DNA from 2 places in the Algibacter sp. Ld11 genome. Region 2 is predicted to be linked to the other one. Evidence: riboswitches for the same ligand, from Rfam matches in the RefSeq annotation. Region 2 holds a riboswitch; the other holds the start of a gene.
The links. Region 2 has a riboswitch for thiamine pyrophosphate ahead of ACJJV4_RS09930 (TonB-dependent receptor). Riboswitches for the same ligand answer to the same signal wherever they lie in the genome.

Region 1: another riboswitch for thiamine pyrophosphate. It lies ahead of thiS (sulfur carrier protein ThiS); the one in region 2 lies ahead of ACJJV4_RS09930 (TonB-dependent receptor).

The regions. Positions count from the first base shown of each region.
Region 1 covers NZ_JBISHH010000022.1:14,970-24,680, reverse strand. Annotated here, with positions in the region: gene ACJJV4_RS08250 (endonuclease MutS2) at 1-1,126, shown strand, start outside; TPP riboswitch at 1,624-1,726, shown strand; gene thiS (sulfur carrier protein ThiS) at 1,813-2,016, shown strand; gene thiC (phosphomethylpyrimidine synthase ThiC) at 2,094-3,953, shown strand; gene ACJJV4_RS08235 (thiamine phosphate synthase) at 4,069-4,668, shown strand; gene ACJJV4_RS08230 (hydroxymethylpyrimidine/phosphomethylpyrimidine kinase) at 4,665-5,408, shown strand; gene thiE (thiamine phosphate synthase) at 5,419-6,072, shown strand; gene ACJJV4_RS08220 (thiazole synthase) at 6,101-6,874, shown strand; gene thiH (2-iminoacetate synthase ThiH) at 6,881-7,993, shown strand; gene ACJJV4_RS08210 (thiol-disulfide oxidoreductase DCC family protein) at 8,055-8,474, shown strand; gene ACJJV4_RS08205 (helix-turn-helix domain-containing protein) at 8,780-9,711, shown strand, end outside.
Region 2 covers NZ_JBISHH010000023.1:119,943-129,653, reverse strand. Annotated here, with positions in the region: gene tyrS (tyrosine--tRNA ligase) at 1-384, opposite strand, end outside; gene ahcY (adenosylhomocysteinase) at 752-2,068, opposite strand; gene ACJJV4_RS09960 (4'-phosphopantetheinyl transferase family protein) at 2,200-2,829, shown strand; gene ACJJV4_RS09955 (geranylgeranylglyceryl/heptaprenylglyceryl phosphate synthase) at 2,826-3,539, shown strand; gene pnuC (nicotinamide riboside transporter PnuC) at 3,561-4,193, shown strand; gene ACJJV4_RS09945 (AAA family ATPase) at 4,154-4,720, shown strand; gene ACJJV4_RS09940 (DUF4301 family protein) at 4,720-6,267, shown strand; gene arfB (alternative ribosome rescue aminoacyl-tRNA hydrolase ArfB) at 6,269-6,676, shown strand; TPP riboswitch at 6,733-6,824, shown strand; gene ACJJV4_RS09930 (TonB-dependent receptor) at 6,926-9,061, shown strand; gene ACJJV4_RS09925 (hypothetical protein) at 9,114-9,542, opposite strand.

The sequences.
Region 1 (9,711 bases), on a different contig from region 2:
AAGTATTACTCTAAAAACGGTAGGCTTACTACAAGTAATGCTTCAAAGTGGTATGCTTATTCCTGTACACGAGAGAAGTACAGTAACATTATTTGATAGAATTTTAAGTGACATTGGAGATAACCAATCTATAGAAAACCATTTAAGCACCTACAGTTATCGCTTAAAACAAATGAATTATTTCCTGAAGAAGTGCAACAAAAACACGCTTTTTTTAATAGATGAATTTGGAACCGGAAGTGATCCAGAGCTTGGTGGCGCTCTAGCAGAAACCTTTTTAGAAGAATTTTATCATCGTGAAGCTTTTGGAATAATCACTACACACTATTCCAATTTAAAAATTTTAGCAAACGAAATGCCGCACATGTTAAACGCAAACATGTTGTTTGATGAGCGCACACTCGAACCACTTTATAAACTTGTAATCGGACAAGCAGGAAGTAGTTTTACTTTTGAAGTCGCACAGAAAAACGGTATTCCATATAGTTTAATAAATCGTGCAAAAAAGAAAATTGAGCGCAGTAAAGTCCGTTTCGATGCTACTATCGCGAAACTCCAAAAAGAACGTTCTAAACTCGAAAAAACAGGACAATCTCTAAAAGAGAATGAAAAGAAAAAGGGTGAAGAAGCCGATAAACTAGAAGAAATAAACACCAAAATACAGAAAAAGCTAGAAAGTTATCAAGAACTTTACGATAGCAACCAGCGCCTTATATACTTAGGACAAAAAGTAAACGATATTGCTGAAAAATTCTTTAACAACAAGCAGAAAAAAGAATTGATGGGCGAATTGTTTAAAGTAGTTCAAATAGAAAATTCTAAACGCAAACGCGTAACTGTTAAAGAGAAAAAGAAAGTAAAGGCGAAAGAAATTCAAGTAAAAAAAGAAGTTGAAAAGAAGGTTGAAGTGATTCGCGAGAAGAAAAAAGAAGCGAAACAAAAAGCTGTTGAAGTTCCAAAACCAAAAGCTATTATCCGTTTAGGAGATCGTGTACGTATGGAAGATGGCCGAGCTGTTGGAACTGTAGATAAAATCGAAAAAAATAAAGCCGTTGTTAATTATGGCATTTTTACAACTAATGTGAGTATTGATCAATTGGAATTAGTAGAACATATTAAGAAGTGATAATCTGTATAAAAAAGATGAACACTTATATTTTAAAGGATAAATTTTTATCACCATTATTAATAACGCTATTTTATACTTTTTTTTACATTGGCAAAAGTAAAGATTTGGTATTCTTTAGTATCTTTTTTTTAATCATTCTTACTGTAGTTTTCATTGTGCATTACTTCAAAACGGATCTTTATATTCAAAATTTTTCAATAATAAACAACACCGTAGAAATCAAATATCAAAGGAATTTCTCTAACAATAATATAAAATCGTTCTTATCAAATTCTAAAATAATTAAATCCATCTCCTTTAATTCCAAATCATTTTTAGACGTATCGCATACTATTTCCATTAAATATATAGATAAAAATGGATTACACTTAAAAAAGGTTTTTAAAACAAATAATGATAATACATTTACTCGTATTATATCTAACTTACAAAATGAAATAAAACAATCTCAATCTTTGTAGTATAATCTGTCATTGTTTTACATATATTTGTAGAGTAGACTTTAGGAGTAATTAATTATTTTAATAATTAGTTTGAGAAATATCCTTAGAACCTGATTTGGTTAATACCAACGGAGGGAAAAGTTAACAGTGTCCGCACTGCCTTTTTTCAAATTCCAATAACTTTTATTGTTTACAAAAATGGTTGACTAAACTTAATTAGTCCACACAAACTATTTTTATATGATAAGCATAAAAGTAAACAGCACACCACATCAATTTCATAAAGAGGATGCTCTCGAGCATATTCTAAAAAAGTTAGAAATCCCCACTAACGGCATTGCGCTTGCCGTAAACCAAAACATTATTTCTAAAACCGATTGGCATACTACAACGCTCAATGATGGCGACCAAGTACTAATTATAAAAGCCACTCAAGGCGGTTAGAACCAACCTCTACAGATATATTTACACGGAATTAAAACATAATTTATTAACAGTTGCAAGCTATCAAATAAATAATCATGAAGAAAAAAGACACGGCACCAAAACAAAACGGAATTACAAGACATCCATTCCCTAATTCAAAGAAAATTTACGTAAAAGGAAAAATTCATCCGCAAATTAAAGTAGCCATGCGTGAGATTTCTTTAAGCGACACTACAGATTCGATGACTAAAAATAAAACACCAAACGAACCTGTAACCGTTTACGATACCTCTGGCCCATACACCGATCCAAATAAAACTATCGATGTTCACAGTGGTATAGAACGTATTCGTGAAAATTGGATTCTAGAACGTGGTGATGTAGAGCAACTCGATGGTTTTTCTTCAAAATATTGTAATGAACGTTTAAACGATAAAAGCTTAGATCACATGAGATTTTCGCTTCTAAAAAAACCGTTACGTGCCAAAAATGGACAAAACGTAACGCAACTTCATTATGCTAAAAAAGGCATTATCACTCCAGAAATGGAATACATCGCCATTCGTGAAAACCAGCGAATCGATGAAATGACCGAGATAAGAAAACAACATAAAGGCGAGCATTTTGGAGCGTCAATTCCAGATAAAATCACTCCAGAATTTGTACGTTCTGAAGTTGCAAGAGGTCGTGCAGTAATCCCTTCTAACATTAATCATCCAGAAGCCGAACCTATGATTTTAGGTAGAAACTTCTTAGTAAAAATTAATGCCAATATTGGTAACTCTGCCACAACCTCATCTATTGAAGAAGAAGTAGAAAAAGCTGTTTGGGCTTGCCGTTGGGGAGCCGATAATATTATGGATTTATCCACAGGGCAGAACATTCATGAAACCCGCGAATGGATAGTGCGTAACTCACCAGTTCCCGTTGGTACCGTGCCAATTTATCAAGCCTTAGAAAAAGTAAATGGCGTTGCCGAAGATCTAACTTGGGAAATTTTCCGTGATACTTTAATAGAACAAGCCGAACAAGGTGTCGATTATTTCACTATACATGCTGGCGTTTTATTGCGTTACGTACCTATGACGGCAAAACGTGTTACCGGTATTGTATCTCGTGGTGGTTCCATTATGGCAAAATGGTGTTTAGCACACCATAAAGAAAGTTTCCTTTACACGCATTTCGAAGATATTTGCGAAATTTTAAAACAATACGATGTTGCCTTTTCACTTGGTGATGGTCTGCGTCCAGGCTCGGTTGCCGATGCTAACGACGAGGCGCAGTTTGCAGAATTAGAAACTCTGGGTGAGTTAACGCAAATAGCTCGCAAGCACGAAGTGCAATGTTTTATAGAAGGTCCTGGTCACGTGCCCATGCACATGATTAAAGAAAATATGGAGAAACAAATTGAAGTCTGCGACGAGGCGCCTTTCTATACTTTAGGCCCTTTAACAACAGATATTGCTCCTGGTTACGACCACATTACCTCAGGTATTGGTGCCGCTATGATTGGATGGTTCGGTTGCGCGATGCTCTGCTACGTTACACCAAAAGAACACTTAGGCCTACCAAACAAAGAAGATGTTCGCGTTGGTGTAGTAACCTATAAGTTAGCGGCGCATGCAGCCGATTTAGCAAAAGGTCATCCGGGCTCACAACACCGAGACAATGCTTTGAGCATGGCACGTTTCGAGTTTAGATGGGAAGATCAATTTAATCTAGGCCTAGATCCAGAGCGTGCTCGAGAATATCACGACGAAACGCTCCCTGCCGAAGGTGCTAAAATTGCACACTTTTGTTCGATGTGTGGTCCAAAATTTTGTTCCATGAAAATTTCACAAGAAGTTCGTGATTTTGCCGCCGAAAACGACATTGTAAATAACGAAGTTATTGCCAAAGGGTTCGAAGAAAAATCGAAAGAATTCATAGAAAAAGGATCCGAAGTGTATCTTTAACAAATAATTTGGGAGTTCCCGTGCTTTTTCGCAAAAGCACGGTCGGGCTTTCCGTTACAATCTTTTGTAAAAAAGCAAAAGGATTTTCACTGCAATCCCTAACTCGAAACAACTAATGATCGTTTTAATAGCACCAGAACAAGACATTCCAAACGAAATAAATATACTAAACCAGTTATTTAAAAATGGCTTAGAATATTATCATTTTAGAAAACCCGATAAAAACTACAAAGAACATATTACCTATTTAAACCAAATAGATACGCAATATCACAACCGTATTGTAGTCCATTATCATCATGAGTTAATTAACGAATTCAATTTAAAAGGCATTCATTTTCAAGAACAAAAGCGAATAGATCATATCGATAATCCTGGGCAATATTTTAAGAGTCTAAACATGTATGGAAAAACCATTAGTTCTTCTTTTCACGATCCAAAAACATTACAAGATTGTAATTTCGAATTCGATTATCACCTTTTAAGCCCCGTATTTACTTCTATTTCAAAAGTAGGATACGAAGGCAAAGGTTTCGACGTTAATCATATCGATAAATTTATTGTTGGTATGGGAGGCATTAATCCAGATACTGTAGCCCAAACTTTTAAACTTGGCTTTAAAGGTATAGGTGTTTTAGGCGGTGTTTGGAACTCAAAAACTCCAGTAGAAAGCTTCATAGAATTAACAACAACCTATAATACTATTATTCGATGAAAAACAGACCATATTTACTAACTATCGCGGGTTTCGACCCCTCTAGTGGTGCTGGATTAACTTCGGATATTAAAACCTTTGAGGCTTTAAAATGTTATGGATTATCGGTTTGCACGGCAAATACCATACAAAACGATATAGAGTTTACAGCCTGTCATTGGACAGCCATAGATGTAATGCTAAATCAAATCAATTTATTATTTAACCGTTTCGAAATTGATTATGTAAAAATTGGAATTGTAAAAAACTGGGAAACATTGTCCGTTTTAATAGATAGACTAATAGCACTAAACCCCGAAATTAAAATAGTTTTAGACCCTATTTTAAAATCGAGTTCCGAGTTTTGTTTTCATTCAAATAATTCGGAAAAACTAGATGTTTTACTGTCAAAAATCTATCTAATAACGCCAAATTATAACGAAATTCAATCTCTCTATCCTGAAAAAAACGTATCAGATACCATTGATCACATGGCATCTAAAACAAATGTATTTTTAAAAGGTGGCCACCGTGCGGATCACGTTGGACAAGATGTATTGTATTCTTCCAACAAAAAACAGGTTGTTTTAAACCCTAGAAGTAGTAAATGTTCAGAAAAACATGGCAGCGGTTGTGTTTTATCCTCTGCAATAACAAGCTATTTAACATTAGGGTTTTCTTTAGAAAAAGCATGTAAAAAAGCAAAACGATACACCGAAAATTTTTTAAGTTCTAACGAGTCATTGTTAGGATTTCATTAAAAAAAATAATATGATAACGAACTTACATTACATATCACAAGGCAAAACGCCACAAGAACATCTAAACAATATACATAGTGCTTGTGCTGCTGGAGCTGAATTGGTGCAATTGCGATTAAAATCAATGGATACCAAAACAGTCCTAGAAACCGCAAAAAAAGCTAGAGAAATAACCTCTCATTTTCAAACGCGCTTAATCATAAACGATTATTATAAAGTAGCAGCCGAGGTTAAAGCCGATGGTGTTCATTTAGGAAAATCGGACACATCGCCTACCATTGCTCGAAAAGCATTAGCCTCCTGGCAAATTATTGGAGGAACGGCAAATACGTTGGAAGACTGCAAAAAACTAATTGATAACAAAGTAGACTATATAGGTTTAGGCCCTTTTCGTTTTACGGAAACAAAAGGAAATTTAAGTCCTGTTTTAGGTGAAAAAGGATATGCCACGATTATTTCGGAGCTAAAAACTAAAACTCCAATTATAGCTATTGGTGGCATAACATTAAACGATGTTTTGGATATTATGATAACAGGTGTTTATGGTCTTGCAGTTTCGGGAGATATCTCTCGCGATTTTAATAAAATAGGCAAGTTTAAAGAACTTATAAACGGAAGTAAACCTCAAGAACAACGTTGGGAACCAGAAACACCAAAAAACTAAAAAACACTTTTTTAATAGCTACTTTACTATGATTGATACATTAAAAATAGCCGATAAAACATTTAACTCCAGACTGTTTACCGGCACCGGAAAATTTAGTGACTCCAAATTAATGAAGTCTGCTTTATTAGCTTCAGAGAGTGAATTGATAACCGTAGCGCTAAAACGCGTTGATGTTCACGATAAAGAAGATGATATTTTAGCACATCTCCACCACCCTAGAATTAACTTATTGCCTAATACATCTGGTGTTCGTGATGCAAAAGAAGCCGTGTTTGCTGCACAATTATCTCGAGAAGCTTTAGAAACCAATTGGATTAAATTAGAAATTCATCCTGATCCAAAATATTTATTACCAGACCCAATTGAAACCCTAAAAGCAGCCGAAGAATTAGTGAAATTAGGTTTTGTTGTGATGCCATATATACACGCAGACCCTGTACTATGTAAACGTCTCGAAGAAGTTGGTACGCAATGCGTAATGCCTTTAGGCGCGCCAATTGGCAGTAATAAAGGTTTAAAAACTCAAGATTTTCTAGAAATTATTATAGACCAAAGTAATGTACCCGTAATTGTAGATGCTGGTATTGGTGCACCATCACATGCCGCTTACGCCATGGAATTAGGAGCCGATGCTGTTTTGGTAAATACCGCTATTGCCGTTTCACAAAACCCAACAGCAATGGCTATCGCATTTAAACTAGCTGTTGAAGCAGGACGCATGGCTTATAATGCAAAACTTGCTCCTATCATCCACAAAAAGGCAGAAGCGAGTAGTCCGCTAACCAGTTTTTTAAACTAAAAATCTATGAGCAGTTTCAAAAACATATTTGATACTTACAATTGGGAGGATACCTTACAAAGCATATTTTCTAAAACAGAAAGCGATGTGCTGCGTGCTTTAGGTCATTCTAAACGAGATTTAGAAGATTTTAAAGCGTTGATTTCTCCTGCTGCAAAGCCATATTTAGAAGAAATGGCACAACTAAGCAAACAGCTAACTAAAAAACGCTTTGGCAATACCATGCAAATGTATGCGCCTATGTATTTAAGTAACGAGTGTCAAAATATTTGTACCTACTGCGGATTTAGTATGACGAATAAAATTCCGCGTAGAACTTTAACAGATAAAGAAATACTAAAGGAAGTTACTTATTTAAAATCTAAAGGATACGACCATATACTTTTGGTAACTGGAGAAGCTAACAAAACTGTTGGTGTAGATTATATTGAAAATGCTTTAAAATTAATACGTTCTCATTTTTCGAATATCACTATTGAAGTACAGCCCTTATACCAAAATGAATACGAGAAATTAATAGATAATGGTCTTTTTGCTGTACTAGTTTATCAAGAAACTTACCACCGAGAAGAATATAAAAAACATCATCCTAAAGGTAAAAAATCGAATTTTGATTTTAGATTAGACACTCCTGATCGATTAGGCAAAGCAGGCATTCATAAAATTGGTTTAGGTGCTTTATTTGGTTTGGAAGATTGGCGAGCTGATAGTTTTTTTACAGCCTTACATTTAAAATATTTACAAAAAAACTATTGGAAAACTAAGTATTCCATCTCGTTTCCAAGACTTAGGCCACATTCGGGAGGTTTAGACCCTAAAGTCGAAATGACCGATCCGGATTTGGTGCAGTTAATTTGCGCTTTTAGATTACTAGATGAAGATGTAGAATTGTCTATGTCTACCCGAGAAAGTGAAGTATTTAGGAATAATATTGTTAATCTTGGAATTACATCTATAAGCGCTGAATCTAAAACAAACCCAGGTGGTTATGCTGTGGCTCCAGAATCTTTAGAACAATTTGAAATTTCGGACGAGCGTTCTACCGAAGATGTCACCGTAATGCTTAAAAACCAAGGCTTGGAAGTAGTTTGGAAAGATTGGAGTAACAATTGGCAATAAAAAAGTTGCTTACCATTTTTAATCCCTTTGAAAGCGATTTATAAAATAGTATTTTTGCAACATGTATTTTGGAGTCCCTAAACATAAAAAACTTATTCTATTTGATGGTGTTTGCAACCTTTGCAATAGCAGCGTACAATACGTGATAAAACGTGATAGAAAGGAACAGTTTTTATTTACAGCGTTACAAAGTGAGGTCGGAAAACAAATACTTAAAGCATATAACATTGACACGACTAAAATAGATTCCATTTTACTTTACACCCCAGAACAAGGGATTGATTATAAATCTACGGCAGCCTTAAAAGTTGGTGCTTCTCTTAGTTTTCCTGAAAAATTAATGGCAGTATTTTTTATAGTTCCTGCTTTTGTTCGAAATTGGGTTTACGATTTTATTGCTAAAAATAGATATAAATGGTATGGCAAAAAAGAATCGTGTATGATACCTACTCCTGAATTAAGACGTCGGTTTTTAGATTAGATATTTGTAAAAAAACTAAACAAGAACTTAGGCATTTTTAACAGACAAACCTGGATGCTAAAATATAGCCGATCACTTTGCAGATTGTTGCGGGAGCGATAGTAGTGGCATCCTTTTTGTGAAGCTTAAAAAGACTTTAACTTCAATCTTGAAGAGTTTTTAATGAATTGAAAAAGTAATCGGGCTTGTACTCATCTGCTTTGCAAAAAGATACAGCGGATAGCGCGGTTTTTATTTTTCTTAAAAACCCGCCCATAAAAATATTGAAATTATGTATCTTCCTTTCCGATTTTGAACAGTGATTAATGGCAGATAATAAAGAATTAGAATTGGCTTGGGAATTTGTAAACAACACAAACCGGTCAATTTTTTTAACGGGAAAAGCAGGAACAGGAAAAACGACGTTTTTACACCGACTAAAAATGGATTGCTTGAAGCGTTTAGTGGTGGTAGCACCAACGGGCGTGGCGGCAATAAATGCAAAGGGCGTGACGATACATTCGTTTTTTCAGATGCCTTTTGGCCCTATTTTACCGGACACCGATTTGAATGCATCTAAGAGTTTTAATCGGAAATTTAATAAAACTAAAATTGATATTATTAGGTCTATGGACCTTTTGGTTATTGACGAAATTAGTATGGTTCGCGCCGATTTATTGGATGGTATTGATAAAACTTTACGCCGATTTAAAGATAGAAATAAAGTGTTTGGTGGTGTACAAGTACTTATGATTGGGGATTTACAGCAACTTTCGCCAGTGATTAAGGAGAGTGAATGGCATGTATTGAAACCTTATTACAAAAATGGATTCTTTTTTAGTAGCCAAGCCTATCAAGCTTGCCAAGCCGTTACTATTGAATTAAAACATATTTATCGCCAAGATAACCCGACGTTTATTAATATTTTAAATGAAATTAGAAACAACGTACTTTCGGAAGCATCGGCAGCAGAATTAAACAAACGTTTTATTCCTGATTTTACTCCAGAGCCCGATGCTGGGTATATTTCACTTACCACACATAATAACAAAGCAGAAGCCACAAATATTACAGAATTAAATAAAATTGATGGCAGAAATAGGTTTTATAAAGCCAAGGTGGAAGGGAAATTTCCCGAATATGCCTATCCAAACAACGAAGCTTTAGAGCTAAAAGTTGGTGCGCAGGTCATGTTTGTTAAAAATGATAGCAGCCCAGAGAAACGTTATTTTAATGGAAAAATTGGAAAAGTTATTCA
Region 2 (9,711 bases):
CATCCAATCGTAATTATTTACTAATATAGCTGCGTTTTCAGCATCACTATCAAAATCTAAAAAACGAGATAACTGTTCTTTTATAGCGTTTTGGTTATGTAAAAGAATATCTTCGGTAAGTAAATTACGCTCGGCGGATTTTCCAGAAGGATCACCAATCATTCCGGTAGCTCCACCAACTAGCGCCACTGGTTTGTGTCCTGATAATTGAAAATGTTTTAAGCCCATAACACCCACAAGATGCCCAATATGTAAGGAGTCGGCTGTAGGGTCTATACCTACATATGCCTTACGCATAGCTTCTAATAAATGCTCTTCCGTTCCTGGCATACTATCTTGTATCATGCCTCTCCACGTTAATTCTTCAACAAAATTCTTTATCATTATTAATTGTATTTAGTAATCTTTGACAAATATAAAAATACGTGTAGAATTTGTTAGGTTTTATGAGGAATTCTTTACGAATTGATTTACTGCTGTTGGGTGGTAATTTCGCAATAGGGATTGCAGCGGCATCCTTTTTTGTGCAAGCCTAATATTGGTAGAGTATGACTTGGAGTTGTGTTTGCGATTTATTAATTAGTAAACGAGAATGTTGTGGCGAAAAAGATATAGCGGAAAGCGTGGTTTATTTTGGTTTTTTTGCCAAAATAAAATTGCCCAAACAAAAAAAAATCCCAAACATTGCTGCTTGGGATTTAATTTATTATTGAGATACTAAAACACGTTCAGTATAAAAAACGATAGTTTTTTAGTATCTGTAATGTTCTGGTTTGTATGGTCCTTCTACGGTTACACCAATATAGCTTGCTTGATCTTCGCGAAGTTCAGTAAGTTCTACACCAATTTTTGCAAGGTGTAATTTAGCTACTTTTTCATCTAAAGCTTTTGGTAACATGTACACATCGTTTCCGTATGCATCAGCGTTTGTCCAAAGTTCTATTTGAGCTAGAGTTTGGTTTGTAAATGAGTTAGACATTACGAAACTTGGGTGACCTGTAGCACAACCTAAGTTTACCAAACGACCTTCTGCAAGGATAATGATATCTTTACCGTCGATAGTATATTTGTCAACTTGTGGTTTAATGGTGTTTTTAGTGTTACCGTGGTTTTTGTTTAACCAAGCCATATCGATTTCGTTGTCAAAATGCCCAATGTTACAAACGATAACTTTATCTTTCATAGCTTCGAAATGACGCCCTTGGATAATATCTTTATTTCCTGTTGTTGTAATAATGATATCGCTATTTGCAATTACAGTTTCTAGCTTTTTAACCTCAAAACCGTCCATTGCTGCTTGAAGCGCACAAATTGGGTCGATTTCTGTTACTGTTACAATAGACCCTGCGCCTTTAAAAGAGGCAGCGGTACCTTTACCAACATCACCATAACCACAAACAGTTACACGTTTACCAGCAAGCATAAGGTCTGTTGCGCGACGAATAGCATCTACTGCAGATTCTTTACAACCGTATTTGTTATCGAATTTAGATTTTGTTACCGAATCGTTAACGTTGATTGCAGGCATTGGTAATGTTCCGTTTTTTACGCGCTCGTAAAGACGGTGAACACCTGTTGTAGTTTCTTCTGAAAGTCCGTTAATTCCTGCTGCTAATTCTGGGTATTTATCTAAAACCATGTTAGTTAAATCGCCACCATCATCAAGAATCATGTTTAAAGGTTTTCTATCTTCTCCAAAGAAAAGAGTTTGCTCGATACACCAATCAAATTCTTCTTCGGTCATGTCTTTCCAAGCGTAAACTGCTGTTCCTGCTTCTGCAATGGCAGCTGCTGCTTGATCTTGTGTAGAAAATATGTTACAAGAACTCCAAGTTACTTCTGCACCTAAAGCTTGTAGCGTTTCTATTAAAACGGCTGTTTGTATCGTCATGTGTAAACATCCTGCAATACGTGCCCCTTTTAGAGGTTGCGAGTTACCGTATTCTTCACGAAGACTCATTAAACCTGGCATTTCGGCTTCGGCTAATTCTATTTCTTTTCGTCCCCATGCTGCAAGAGAAATATCTTTAACTTTGCTAGCTACGTAAGGAATTGTTTTTGTGCTCATATCAATATTCTTTTTTATTTAATAACTTAAACAAGATTGCGATTCGTGTTAAAATGGTTAAATTCGCTCGTCGAAATCGTATAATTTGCTTAAGATTGTGCAAAGATAATCAATAACATTCAGAATATTAAATGCCGCTTTATAAAACCATAACACCAAATTCACAAACTGTTGTTAAAATGTGGAAGATCACGGAGTCTTTCGATGATTTAATGGCTGCTGTAACTTTAAAACCAGAGACTTTAAAACGTGTTCTTGGTATGAAAAGTGAATTGCACCAGCGTGGGTTTTTAAGTGTGCGCAAATTATTGGCTGAGTTTGGTTATACCGATGCCGATTTGATTTATGATAACAATGGAAAGCCCCATTTAAAAGATGGGAGACAGATTTCTATAACGCACTCTTTTAATTTTTCGGCTGTAATTGTTAGCGACCAAGTTATTGGGATTGATATTGAAAAGCAACGCGATAAAATTACAGTAATTGCTCATAAATTTATTGGCTACGAAGCTGATTACCTAGATACAGTACAAACTGATTACATAAAAAAGTTAACAACCATTTGGTGTGTGAAAGAATCTCTTTACAAGCTTTTTGCAACGCCAGGTACCAGTTTTAAGCAGTGTTTTTTGGTAATTCCTTTTGAATTGCAAGATGAAGAAACTATGGCTTGGATAGATTATGAAGATGGGAAATATCGCTACTTAGTGCAGTTTTTTGAGTTTGAAGGTTTTGTTTGTGCGTATGCCATAGGAGAATGAGAGGTGTTTATCAAAACATACAAACCAACACTAAGCAACTAGCGGTTTTAATCGATCCGGATAAATTTTTAGTTAAAAACACAGCGGGTTTTATAGAGAAGGTAAATCGATCTATTGCTACACATATTTTTGTAGGTGGCAGTATAGTAGATATAGATGTTACTGATATTTTAGTTGAAGAAATTAAAAAACACACCCAACTGCCTATTGTTTTATTTCCGGGAGATGTTACTCAAATTACCGAAAAAGCAGATGCCATTTTGTTTTTATCTTTAATTTCTGGTAGAAACCCAGAGTATTTAATAGGGAAACATGTAAAGTCTGTTACTAAATTAAGAAACACAACGCTAGAAGTTATTTCAACAGGTTATATTTTAATTGAAAGCGGAAAAGCAACAGCCGTACAGCAAGTAACTCAAACATTACCACTGGAAAGGGGGGCTATCGATAACATAGTTGATACCGCAAAAGCAGCGCAGTTATTAGGGATGAAGTTAATTTATTTGGAAGCCGGAAGTGGTGCGCGTGTTCCAGTTTCTCAGGCTATTATTGCAAAAGTAAAACAAGAGGTGGAAGTGCCCGTAATTGTTGGTGGTGGTATTAGAAATTTAAAACAATTAGAAAACGCATATGCTTCAGGAGCCGATTTAGTTGTAATCGGTACGGCTTTTGAAGAAGACGAATTTTTTTTTGAGGCGTTAAAAAAATAAACACAGTACAATATTAGAAGCATGGACAGTATTTTCGAATTTTTTTTCAAGCAATACTACGATTATGATACGCTTGATATTGCTCTAGAAGTTATTGCTATAATTTTTGGTTTGTTATCAGTTTGGTACTCCAAACAAAATAAAATCTGGGTGTTTCCTACAGGCATGATAAGTACCGTTATTTTTGTGTATTTATTATACAAATGGGCACTTTTAGGAGATATGATGATAAATGCTTATTATTTTATCATGAGTGTTTATGGCTGGTATATTTGGACTAGAAAAGTAGACGATAGTGCAGTAACACCAATCTCTAAAACAACGTTTAACGAGAAAAAACTGAGTTTAGCTATATTTTTAGCCACCTTAGTTTTTGTTTATTTAGTTTACCATGCATTTGGAAAATGGACCAGTTGGGTAGCGTATATCGATACACTTACAACAGGTATATTTTTTGTTGGTATGTGGCTTATGGCAAAACGGAAAATCGAAAATTGGTTGTTTTGGATTATAGGCGATATTATTTCGGTGCCGCTATATTTTTATAAAGGTTTTACATTTACAAGTTTTCAATATTTTGTATTTACAATTATTGCCATTTATGGCTATTTAGCATGGAAGAAAAATATAGACAAGTCCCTTCAAACTGTATAAAAGTTGTTTTGTTTGGTCCAGAATCTTCTGGAAAAACAACACTATCGCGACAATTGGCGCGCTATTATAATTCCATTTGGGTTCCTGAGTTTGCTCGTGATTATCTACAAGATAAGTGGAATAATGAACGAAAAACATGCGAAGCCGAAGATTTGTTGCCTATAGCTGCAGGACAAATGGTTCTTGAAAATAGGTTAGCGTTAAAAACAGATTCTGTATTAATTTGCGATACCGATTTGTTAGAAACTAAGGTATACTCAGAACAATGTTATAAAAAAACCTGTGATCCCTTACTTAAAAAATTTGCTATAGAAAATACTTACGATTTGTATTTTTTGACTTATATTGATACGCCTTGGGAAGCAGACGATTTACGAGATAAACCAGAGGAGAGATTAGAGATGTTTAATGCTTTTCAAAATGAATTAATAATTAATAAACGACCATATGTGTTGTTAAAAGGCGATAAAAAAACGCGTCTTGCAACAGCCATTAAGCATATAGATCAACTTTTAAATAAAAAATAATGTTTTCTGAACAAGATATTTTACAGATTAAAAATAAAGGTATAACTGAAAAACAAGTTGAAGGACAAGTTTCTCGAATAAAAAACGGGATGTCTTATTCCAATTTAATTGCAGCTGCCAATATTGGTAGTGGCATTGAAAGTTATACACCCGATAAAAGTCGTGAGTATATTGCACTTTTCGAAGCTAGGAAAAACGACTTAAATATTGTGAAATTTGTACCAGCTTCTGGTGCAGCAACGCGCATGTTTAAGTTTTTATTTCAGTTTTTAAAGAAATACGATCCAAACAGAGAATCTATAGAAACTTATATAGAAAGTACGAACGATATTTTAATTGAAACTTTTGTTAAAGGCATTCGAAAGTTTCCTTTTTATGATGAAGTTTTAAAGGAAATTAAATCTGTAAAAGCTAATGTAGATAGTTTAAGCACAGGAGAACTTTGCATAGAGTTTGTTAAAGCTATGCTAGATGAATCTCGATTAAATTATAGTTTTTTTCCAAAAGGGTTGTTGCCCTTTCATACCTATCAAACGGGAACTATAACAGCTTTTCATGAGCATTTATTAGAATCTACTTTATACGCTTCTTCTAACAATAAAGCAAATTTACATTTTACAGTTTCAGAAAAGCATCATAAATATTTTAATACAGAATTAGATAAAATTAAAAATGCTTTAGAGGAAAAAACAAACACCTCGTTTAATGTTTCCTTTTCATATCAAAAAGAAGAAACAGAAACATTAGCCTTAACAACAACTAATGAAATTTATAGACAAGACGATGGTTCTATTCTATTTAGACCAGCAGGTCATGGTGCTTTGTTAGAAAATTTAAATGATTTAGATAGTGATGTTATTTTTATTAAAAACATCGATAATATTGTTGTTTTCGAGAATAATAAGAAAGTATCCGAGTATAAAAAAATGCTTGCAGGTGTTTTAATTGAAGTACAAGAGCGTGCGTTTAAATTCTTAGAAGAATTGGATAAAGACGAGGTTTCAGAAGCAGAATTGCTTGCTATAGCAATGTATGTTTCAAAAAAAATGAATGTATCTTTGATTGACGATTTTGATGATTTTTCTTCCGAAGAAAAGAAAAACTATTTAAAAAGTAAGTTGAATAAACCTATTCGTGTTTGCGGTATGGTTAAAAATGAAGGTGAACCTGGTGGTGGTCCATTTTGGGTAAAAGACTACAATGGTGAGGTGTCTTTACAAATTGTGGAGTTTGCTCAAATAGATATTGCCAATGATTCTCAATCTAAAATTGTAGAAAATGCAACACATTTTAATCCAACCGATTTGGTTTGTGGTGTTAAAGATTATAAAGGCGAAAAGTTCAATTTACTAGAATATGTAGATCCAGAAGCTGCTTTTATTACCATGAAAACACAAAACGGAACCGATATTCAAGCTTTAGAACTTCCCGGTTTATGGAATGGAAGTATGGCAGATTGGATCACTGTTTTTGTTGAGGTGCCTTTAAATACTTTTAGCCCAGTTAAAACGGTTAACGATCTTTTAAAACCGGAACATCAAGGGTAATATGTTTAGTGAGGCCGCATTATTTCAAGAATTACAATTTAAAGCAGTAAGAAGCTCTGGTGCGGGCGGGCAACATGTAAATAAAGTGTCTTCCAAAATCGAGCTGAGTTTTGATTTAGTAAATTCGATGGTTTTTTCTGAAACACAAAAAGAGCGTCTGTTGGTTAAACTGCAACATCGTTTAACCAATAGCGGCGTACTTTTAATGCAATGTGGCGAGAGTAGAAGTCAGCATAAAAATAAAGACCTTATTATAAAACGTTTTTTTACTCTTATTAAAGCGTCGCTTGTTATTCCTAAAAAACGTATTCGAACCAAAGTACCAAAATCGGTTATTAGAAAACGATTAAAAAATAAAAAGAACATTTCTGACAAAAAAGCAAATAGGCGTAAACCAGATATAGAATGAAAAGAATTATTTCATTCTATACGGTTAATTCTAAATTGTTAATTACTTTTGCAGCGTTCTCAAAAAAGGGGTGCCTAATATCGGCTGAGATCATACCCATTGAACCTAGAACAGGTAATGCTGTTTAGGAAATCTTACATCATGTAAATGTTGTAAATAGTTATGCTTGGCTTGTCTGAGTATTTCGGAAACTAATTAATTTTTTAAAGAATAATGACCTCTTTTTATTCGATTATAAATATAGTCGTAATGAAAAACAATTTTCTTTTTTTAGCACTTCTAGTGTTATCAATGTGTGCTAATGCACAACAAAATCCTGTGCAACAAGATTCTACTAAAACAGAAACCCTCGATGAGGTTTTAGTAAAGGCAGTGCGTGTAAGTGCCGATTCGCCAATTACACACTCCAATCTTTCTAAAGAAGAACTTGCAAAACGTAATTTAGGGCAAGATATTCCTACGCTTATTAACTTTTTACCATCTGTAGTTACTACAAGTGATGCTGGGGCGGGTATTGGTTATTCAAGTATTCGTGTGCGTGGTACCGATGGAACACGCGTTAATGTTACTATTAATGGGATTCCTTATAACGATCCCGAAAGTCAGGGCACATTTTTTGTGAATTTAGGCGATTTTGCATCGTCTACAGAGAGTTTACAGTTGCAGCGTGGTGTTGGTACATCAACCAATGGTTCTGGTGCTTTTGGAGCGAGTTTAAACTTGTTAACCGATGCGTATTCTGATGAAGCTTCAGGTGAAATTTCTAATAGTTTTGGAAGTTTTGGCACACGAAAGCATACCGTGAAACTAAGTACAGGCTTGCTGAATGATCATTTTGAAATTTCTGGTCGTTTTTCAAAATTAAAATCCGATGGTTATGTAGATCGCGCTTTTACCGATCTAAAATCTTATTTCTTACAAGGAATTTATAAGGATGGTAACACCTTAATAAAAGCTTTAACTTTTGGAAATGAAGAGCGTACCTACCAAGCTTGGTATGGCTTAACTGCCGATGAACTTAAAGAAAATCGTAGACAAAACCCATATACTTATGATAATGAAACCGATAATTACTGGCAGGATCATTACCAATTGCATTGGAATGAACGTTTTGATAATAACTGGTCTACCAACTTAGGTTTAAACTATACTAAGGGAAAAGGGTATTTTGAGCAGTATAAATCTGAAGAATCTGCTGCCGATTTTAATAATTTAATAGAAGAAGACTCTGATGTAATTGTGCGTCGTTGGTTGGATAATAATTTCTACATTGTTAATGCCAATGTTACTTATAAGAATAACATAGTTGAAGTGATTTCTGGATTGTCATACAGTTCTTATGATGGCGATCATTTTGGAGAAGTTATTTGGGGTAGTGATTTAGCTGCAAATGCAAATATTAGAGATCATTATTACGATGGTGATGCTACTAAAAATGATTTTAGTGTGTTCTCTAAGGCAACCGTTAGATTTAGTGATCAACTTATTGGTTTTTTAGATTTACAAGGTCGTTTTGTAGATTATAAAACAGGCGGATTAAATTCTGATCGTATTGATTTTAATACCGATGCTAGTTTTAGTTTCTTTAACCCTAAAGTAGGTTTAACTTATAAAAACTCTGAGTTTAGTAGTTTTTACACGTCGTTTGCTGTGGCGAATAGAGAACCTAATCGCGATGATTTTGAAGCTGGAGTTACCAAAAATGAAACACTTAGAGATATTGAGTTAGGTTGGCGTTTTAATCAAAATAAGGTAAGTGTAAATTCTAATTTATACTACATGTTTTATAAAAATCAATTGGTTTTAACAGGAGAACTTGACGATGTTGGAAGCCCTATTAGAGCAACCAGTGGTAAAAGTTATAGACTAGGGTTAGAAGTTGATGCTAATATTCAGTTTAGTAAAAAGTTTAGCGTAGCTGCTAATTTCGCCTTGAGCACTAATAAAAACAAAAACTTTAATTCGTCTATAAATGGTGAAGTGGTCGATTTAGGGAGTACGAATATTTCGTTTTCACCTGAAGTTGTTGTGGGTAGTGCTATTAACTTTTCTCCTATAGAAAATTTGCAACTATCACTTTTAAGTAAGTTTGTTGGCAAGCAATATATGGGGAATATTGATAATGAAGATTCTGTTCTTAGCGATTATTTTGTAAACGATATTAGTGTAAACTACCTTATTAAAACGAATAAGATATTTAAGTCAATTACTTTGTCTGCATTGGCAAACAACATATTGAATAGAAAATATGTGTCTAACGGATACTTTGGTTCTTATGATTATGACGATTCGGGTAGTCAAACAGGTACAACTACAGGTTACTACGCAGGCTATTATCCGCAAGCTACATCTAACTTTTTAATAGGTGCTACATTAAAGTTTTAATAAAATATAGATTAGACACTTTTCTAAATCTTACAAGAGGTTTAGAAAGGTGTTAATTTGAAATAAGCAAAGTATTGCCATTTACCTGAACTCTGTAAAACTGTAGAGTACATGGCAAATTACCGTCGCCTAAAGCTTGCCCTGTTACTAAGCTATATTCATTTTGATCGGCACAACTACTAGTGGCAGTTAACCCAGAGTTTACTAACACAGAACAAGCGCTAGGTATGCGGTTTGGGTCTGCAGCATCCCAAGCATAATAATCTACACCAGTACTCGCTACAATAATTCCGCCATTTCCAGCATTAGGCAAATACACCGAGTTTCCTGCAAATTGCAGTTGGCTATATTGTGGTAAATTTAAGTTAACAACTTCATTTATACTTAAGTCTAGGAGAAATTGGCAGTTAGGATTATCTATCGAGTTATCATTACAAGAAGTTAAAACTAAGGTAGCTATTAAAAGAAATATGAATCGCATAGTTAAGGGAAAAATTGATTTGCAATTTACAACAAAAAGCAAATTGAGTTAATTATTTTGTATATTTGTTTTCGAATCTCGTGTGAACGGGATTTTTTTATTCCGAATGCTTTAATAATTGTTATTAAATCGTATTTCGGAATCTTTTTTTATTAAGTAAACGATGAAG